Regions from separate parts of the Sphingomonas sp. DC5200-1 genome, predicted to be linked through region 2. Evidence: riboswitches for the same ligand, from Rfam matches in the RefSeq annotation. Region 2 holds a riboswitch; the other holds the start of a gene.
The links. A riboswitch is a leader RNA that binds a small molecule or an ion and turns the genes downstream of it on or off. The one in region 2 is predicted to bind cobalamin.

Region 1 (3,405 bases), on a different contig from region 2:
CCCAGTTCGTTCGTTTCGCCGGGCAGGTAGGAGAAGACTCCCGCGGGCAGGCCACTGTCCTTCACCGCTTGGGCGATCGCCCGCGCGACCAGTTCGCCGGTGCCCGGGTGCGCCGGATGGCCCTTCACCACCACCGGGCAGCCCGCAGCGAGCGCCGAGGCGGTGTCGCCGCCCGCGACCGAGAAGGCGAGCGGGAAATTCGATGCGCCGAACACCGCGACCGGCCCGATCGCGACATTGACGCGACGCAGGTCGGGGCGCGGCAGCGGCGCACGGTCCGGCATCGCCGGATCGATCGTCGCGTCGAGGAAATCACCTTGGCGCACCACGCCCGCGAACAGCTTCAGCTGGCCGACGGTCCGCCCGCGCTCGCCCTCCAGCCGCATGCGCGGCAGGCCGCTTTCCGCCATCGCGCGCACGATCAGGTCGTCGCCGAGTCCCACGATATTGTCGGCGATCCGCTCGAGGAACGCCGCCCGCGTCTCGGGATCGGTCGCGGCAAAGGCGGGGAAGGCGGCATCGGCCAGCGCACACGCCTCCGCTACTGCATCAGCACCCGCCGACGAGAAATCGGGGGTCAGCGTCTCGCCGGTCGCAGGGTTGACCGCGGTGAAACGGGTCTCGGCCTGGCGAGTGTCGCCGCCGATCAGCAGGGCGCCGTCGATCATGGATGTGCCTCGTATCGAAGATAATGTCTGACTAATTGTAGGGTGGCACGACGCGGCGGACAATGACCGATTGTTCGGGAGTCGCTACCCATTCCCCAACACCCGTTCGTGCTGAGCGTGTCGAAGCACGGGGTGCCACATGCGCGCCGTCGCCTGTGGCAACGCGCCCTTCGACAGGCTCAGGGCGAACGGGGGTGGGGTGAATGGGCAGCGTTTACAAAAACGCCCGCCCGCCCGTCACCGGGATCGTCGCACCAGTGATATAGCTCGATTCATCGCTCGCCAGCAGCACATAGGCGGGCGCCAGCTCCGCCGGTTGCGCAGCGCGGCCCAGCGGCGTGTTCTCGCCGAACGTCTTCACCGCTTCCGGCGGCATCGTCGACGGGATCAGCGGCGTCCACACCGGCCCCGGCGCGACCGCATTCACGCGGATCTTCCGCTCCGCCAGCATCTGCCCCAGCCCCGAGGTGAAATTGTAGATCGCACCCTTCGTCGTCGCATAGGCGAGCAATTGCTGGTTCGGGTCCTGCGCGTTGATCGACGTCGTGTTGATGATCGACGCGCCTTCGCCCATGTGCGCGACCGCGGCCTTCGACAGATAGAACATGGAATGGATGTTGGTCGCGAAGGTCAGCTGCCATTCGTCGTCGCTGATATCCTCCAACGCCTCGAAGCTGCGCTGGTGCGCGGCGTTGTTGACCAGCACGTCGATCCGGCCGAACGCCGCCACCGCCTGGGCGATCACGGCGCGGCACTGGTCGGGCTGCGACAGGTCGCCCGCGACCAGCACCGCCTGCCGCCCCTCCGCCTCGACCAGCGCCTTGGTCGCCTCGGCATCGTCATGTTCGTCGAGATAGGCGATCAGCACGTCGGCACCCTCGCGCGCAAAGGCCAGGGCGACCGCGCGCCCGATGCCGCTGTCGCCGCCGGTGACGATCGTCTTCTTGCCGGCAAGGCGCCCGGAGCCTTTGTAGCTCGATTCGCCATGGTCGGGGCGCGGGTTCATCGCCTCGGTACGGCCGGGGATCGCCTGCTGCTGTTCGGGATAGGGCGGGGTGGGGTAATCGGTCATGGGGCAACTCCTTCGCTCCGGCCAACCGATCGCGTGCTTACCCGTTCCGGCACATCAACCTGGATCAATGAAGTCGCCCCGACACCGACACCGACACCGCGGCGGCGCGGCATTGACGCCTCGGCCCGTCTGACCGTAAGGGCCGGGCCGTGAAAGGTCCCCGGAGACGGGGTCAAAAGGGAAGCCGGAATGCGCAACGGGAGGCGCGGATCCGGCGCTGCCCCCGCAACTGTGACCGGCGAGCCGGTCCCCATCGAGCCACTGGGTCCGTGACGGACCTGGGAAGGCGGGGACACAGGCGACGACCCGGAAGCCAGGAGACCTGCCTTTCGCCGTCGATCCTTCGCGCGGACGGGGTGTGCCGGGCGGACGAGGGAACCCCCTCGATGCGAGCGACATCCGCCGTGCGCGAATGGTCGCGCGCGGTCAAAAAGGCCGCCGCGCGCGATCCGTCGCGTGCGGTCATAAGGGGTGTGCCCAATGACTGTTCGCCTATCTGTTTCCGTTGTCCGTCCGTCGCTGTTGACGCTCGGCCTGCTGCTCGCCGCGCCCGCCGCCGCGCAGATCGCGCCGACTGCCGATCCTGCCAACAGCGACGACATCGTCGTCACCGCGACCCGCGTGGCGCAGCCTGCCGCCGAAGTCGGCCAGGCCGTCACCGTCATCACCCGCGACGAGATCGATCGCCGCCAGACCGTGTCGGTCGCCGACCTGCTGTCGACCACCCCCGGCGTCACCGTGACGCGCAACGGCAGCCTCGGCGGTTTCACTGGCGTGCGGCTGCGCGGCGCAGAGGCGGAGCAGACGCTGGTCGTGATCGACGGCGTGCGCGTCAATGATCCGTCCTCGCCCGGCGGCGGCTTCGATTTCGCCAATCTGCTGTCGGCCAGTGTCCAGCGCATCGAAGTGCTGCGCGGCCCCAATTCGGTCCCCTGGGGCAGCCAGGCGATCGGCGGCGTCGTCAACGTCATCACCGAAGAACCGACCGAGCGGCTGAAGGCGCGCGCCAGCGCCGAATATGGCTATGCCGACAGCGTGTTTGCGCAGGGCGGCATCTCGGGTCGCAGCGGCGCGATCTCGGGCGCACTGACCGGCGGCTATCTGCGCAGCGACGGCATCTCGGCTGCGGCCAACGGCACCGAGCGTGACGGCTATCGCCAATATGGCGCGACCGGCCGCCTGGGCGTCGACTTCACCGACGGCATCGGCCTCGACCTGCGCGGCTATTGGGCCGACAGCAAGACGCAGACCGACGGCTATCCTGCGCCCAACTACATCCTTGCCGACGACCCCAGCTTCTCGACCGCGAACGAACTGTATGGCTATGCCGGCCTGCACGCGAACTTCGGCACGTTCCGCAACCGCGTCGCCTTCACCATCGCCGACATCAACCGCGACACCTATGCCAAGCCCGGCGCCACCCCGTCGCCGTTCCGCGGCCGCTCGGAACGCTACGAATATCAGGGCGATTATCAGCCGATCGATCAGGTCCGCATCGTCGCCGGCGTCGAGCATGAAGACAGCCGCTATCGCGATTCGAGCCTGCGCCGCTCGGTCGGCATCACCAGCGTCTATGGCGAGGCGATCGTGAAGCCGTTCGACGCGCTGACCCTGACCGGCGGCGTCCGCAACGACGATCACGAGACGTTCGGCAACCACACCACC
Region 2 (3,405 bases):
TCGCTGGTATGGCGTCGACGTCGACACACCGGGCAACAGCACGCCTTACATCCGCCCGCTCTCGGTCGCCCAGCCGTTGTTCACGCAATATCAGGGCGATGCGAAGATCGAACAACTCCAGCTGCACCTGCAGGACAGCTGGCAGGCATTCGACCGGCTGCTGATCCAGGCCGGCTTCAAGACCAGCGCCCAATGGGCGACCGGCCGCTTCCCGGTACAGCCGGTGGCCGGCTCGCTGTCCGGCCTGACCGGCAATTTGCCGCAGGGGCGGATCAATACGCTGCGCTGGTTCCTGCCCGCCGTCGGCGCGACCTATGACGTCAACGGCCACGAACAGCTTTATGCCAACGCGCAGAAGAACCTGCGGCAATATCAGGCCTATCTGGCGGGCGGCGGCGGCCCGTGGTTCACGGGCAGTCAGGCGGCGTTCAACGCCTTCGCGCAGAGCGGCCGGCCGGAAAGCAGCTGGACCTATGAAGCCGGCCTGCGCAGCAACCGCAGCTTCGGCGGCGGCATCGGCTTCAGCGCGCAGGTCAATTACTACCACGTCGACTTCCAGGACCGGCTGCTGGCGATCTCGACCAACCCCGGCGGCATCGCCGGCGGTGCGATCACCGGCGGCACCTCGATCCTGGTCAACGTCGGCAACGTGAAGACCGACGGCGTCGACGCCGCCTTTACGCTGCGCTTCGGCCGCATCCTGTCACTGTACAATGCCGCGTCGTACAATCTGTCCAAGTACAAGCGCGACTATACCTCGACCGCCAGCGGTATCGGTGCGGCGACGGACACCTGCATCGGCGGCTATCTGGTCAGCGGCGGCATTGTGCCCACCTGTGGCAAGCAGCTGCCCGGCATCCCCAAATGGATGAACAAGTCGGTCGCCACCCTCTCGCTCGACCCGGTCGAGGTGCAGGTGATCGGCGATTATGTCGGCGCGCGCTACGCGACGTTCAGCAATGATGCGAAGGTGCCCTCCTACTTCCTCACCTCGCTGCGCGTCGCGGCGCGGGTGCCGGATGGCGTCATCCCGCTGCGCAAGGCGGAGCTGGCGCTCAACGTCACCAACCTGTTCGACAAGAAGGGCATTTCGACCCTCGGCGTCGGATCGGCGACGAACAATTACTCGGGCTTCCCGATCCCGCCGCGTCAGTGGTTCCTAACACTGTCGGCCGCCTATTGAGGCCGCCCGCCAGCCAACATCACGCCGTCCTCAGCAGCGCCGATGCACCCATCGGCGCTGCTTTTCTATGGGCTGCATGCCCCACCAACCCGACATAACGATATAAAGATATCTTTATATCGCGCTTGACAAATGCCGCGCGATCCTGCCTAAGACGGGTGTCGAGGTTCCCCATCCCAGGCATGGCGATGGGGCTAAGACGGGAAGCCGGTGATGCCCCCTGCGGGCAAAATCCGGCGCTGCCCCCGCAACTGTAAGCGGCGAGCGGCGGTTCCAATTCGTGTCACTGGGCGCTGCACCCGCGCCCGGGAAGGCCGGAACCACCGCGTTGACCCGTGAGCCAGGAGACCTGCCTCCGACGCCATAACGTTCCTCGGACGGGGGTTCCTCCGGTGGATCGCGCTTGACGCGGACGGTCCACGGCGCACGCCATCCGGGCCTCGCTTACGCCTTGCGCGCTCTTCCATGCCCCTGTTCGTCAACAGCAGGTGAGTCATGACGAATAGCGGCTTTACGTTCACCACAAGCAGCATCCCGTTCGACGAGGACTATCGCCCCGCCGACACCACGCGCATCACCACCAATTTCGCCAACCTGGCACGCGGGGAGAGCCGCCGGGACAATCTGCGCAACACGCTGGTGATGATCGACCGGCGCTTCAATTCGCTGATGCATTGGGACAATCCGACGGGTGACCGCTACACCGTGGCGCTCGACATCGTGTCGGCCGCGCTGCGCATCGGCCCCGATGCGCAGGACGAGGCGTTTCCGCTGATCGAAATCCTGCACACGCGCGTCACCGACACGCGCAGCGGCGCGTGCATCGCCGGCATGGTCGGCAACAATTTCTCGTCCTACATCCGCGATTACGACTTCAGCGTCGTGCTGCCCGATCATCTGCGCCAGTCGGGCAACACCGGTGCGCCCGCCCAGTTCGGCGACCTGCACGGCAATCTGTTCAAGCATTTCCTGTCGTCGGACGCCTATCGTGAGCAATTCGACAAGCCGCCGGTCATCTGCCTCAGCGTGTCCAGCAAGCAGGTCTATCACCGGACGACCAACGTCCACCCCATCCTGGGGGTGGAATATGCGGCCGACACGCGCTCGCCCACCGATCTGTATTTTGCGAAGATGGGGATGACGGCGCGCTACTTCATGCCGCCGCACAGCGTCGCGCCGCTCGCCTTCTACCATATCGGCGATCTGGTCGACGGCTACACCAACCTCGAACTCGCCAGCACAATCAGCGTGATGGAGACCTTCCAGAAAATCTATCGCCCCGAAATCTACAACGCCAATTCGGCGGCCGCCGCCCGCTATCAACCCAGCCTGGACGAGCAGGATTATTCGCTGACCCGCATCGTCTACGATCGCGAAGAGCGCAGCCGCCTCGCCGTCGAGCAGGGCCGATTTGCCGAAGCCCATCTCATCAAACCGCATGGCCCCGCGCTGCAGCGCTGGTCCGCGACCTGCGGCCTGTGATCGCCCCGAACGCGAAGGTATCCTGATCATGACGACACTCCTGCCGACGACCACCGCGGGCAGCCTGCCCAAACCCGCCTGGCTCGCCCAACCCGAAACGCTCTGGTCGCCGTGGCGGCTGGAGGGCGACGACCTGATCACGGGTAAGCAGGACGCGCTACGCCTCGCGGTCGACGACCAGCGACAGGCGGGGATCGACATCGTCGGCGACGGCGAACAGACGCGCCAGCATTTCGTCACCACCTTCATCGAACATCTGGACGGCGTCGATTTCGAACAGCGCGAGACGGTGCGCATCCGCAACCGATACGACGCCAGCGTACCGACCGTCGTCGGTGCGGTGTCGCGCCCCGCGCCGGTCTTCGTCGATGATGCGCGCTTCCTGCGCGCGCAGACCCGCCAGCCGATCAAATGGACGCTGCCCGGGCCGATGACGATGATCGATACGCTCTACGACGCGCATTATCGCAGCCGCGAGAAGCTGGCCTGGGAATTCGCGTGCATCCTCAATGAGGAAGCCCGCGAGCTGGAAGCGGTGGGCGTCGATATCATCCAGTTCGACGAGCCTGCCTTCAACGTCTTCTTCGACGAAGCGAACGACTGGGGCATCGCCACGCTGGAACGCGCCGCACAGGGGCTGAAGGCCAAGACCGCCGTCCACATCTGCTATGGCTATGGCATCAAGGCGAACACCGACTGGAAGAAGACGCTCGGGTCCGAATGGCGGCAATATGAGCAGA

Region 1: linked by a shared signal. The riboswitch ahead of ACP7A3_RS07145 (TonB-dependent receptor plug domain-containing protein) and the one ahead of ACP7A3_RS05035 (putative oxygenase MesX) in region 2 are both predicted to bind cobalamin.

Annotation. Positions count from the first base shown of each region.
Region 1 covers NZ_JAFCVW010000003.1:194,509-197,913, forward strand. The annotation lists gene ACP7A3_RS07135 (aldehyde dehydrogenase (NADP(+))) at 1-668, opposite strand, end outside; gene ACP7A3_RS07140 (glucose 1-dehydrogenase) at 883-1,740, opposite strand; cobalamin riboswitch at 1,878-2,084, shown strand; gene ACP7A3_RS07145 (TonB-dependent receptor plug domain-containing protein) at 2,221-3,405, shown strand, end outside.
Region 2 covers NZ_JAFCVW010000002.1:389,107-392,511, forward strand. The annotation lists gene ACP7A3_RS05030 (TonB-dependent receptor) at 1-1,183, shown strand, start outside; cobalamin riboswitch at 1,332-1,554, shown strand; gene ACP7A3_RS05035 (putative oxygenase MesX) at 1,679-2,665, shown strand; gene ACP7A3_RS05040 (methionine synthase) at 2,694-3,405, shown strand, end outside.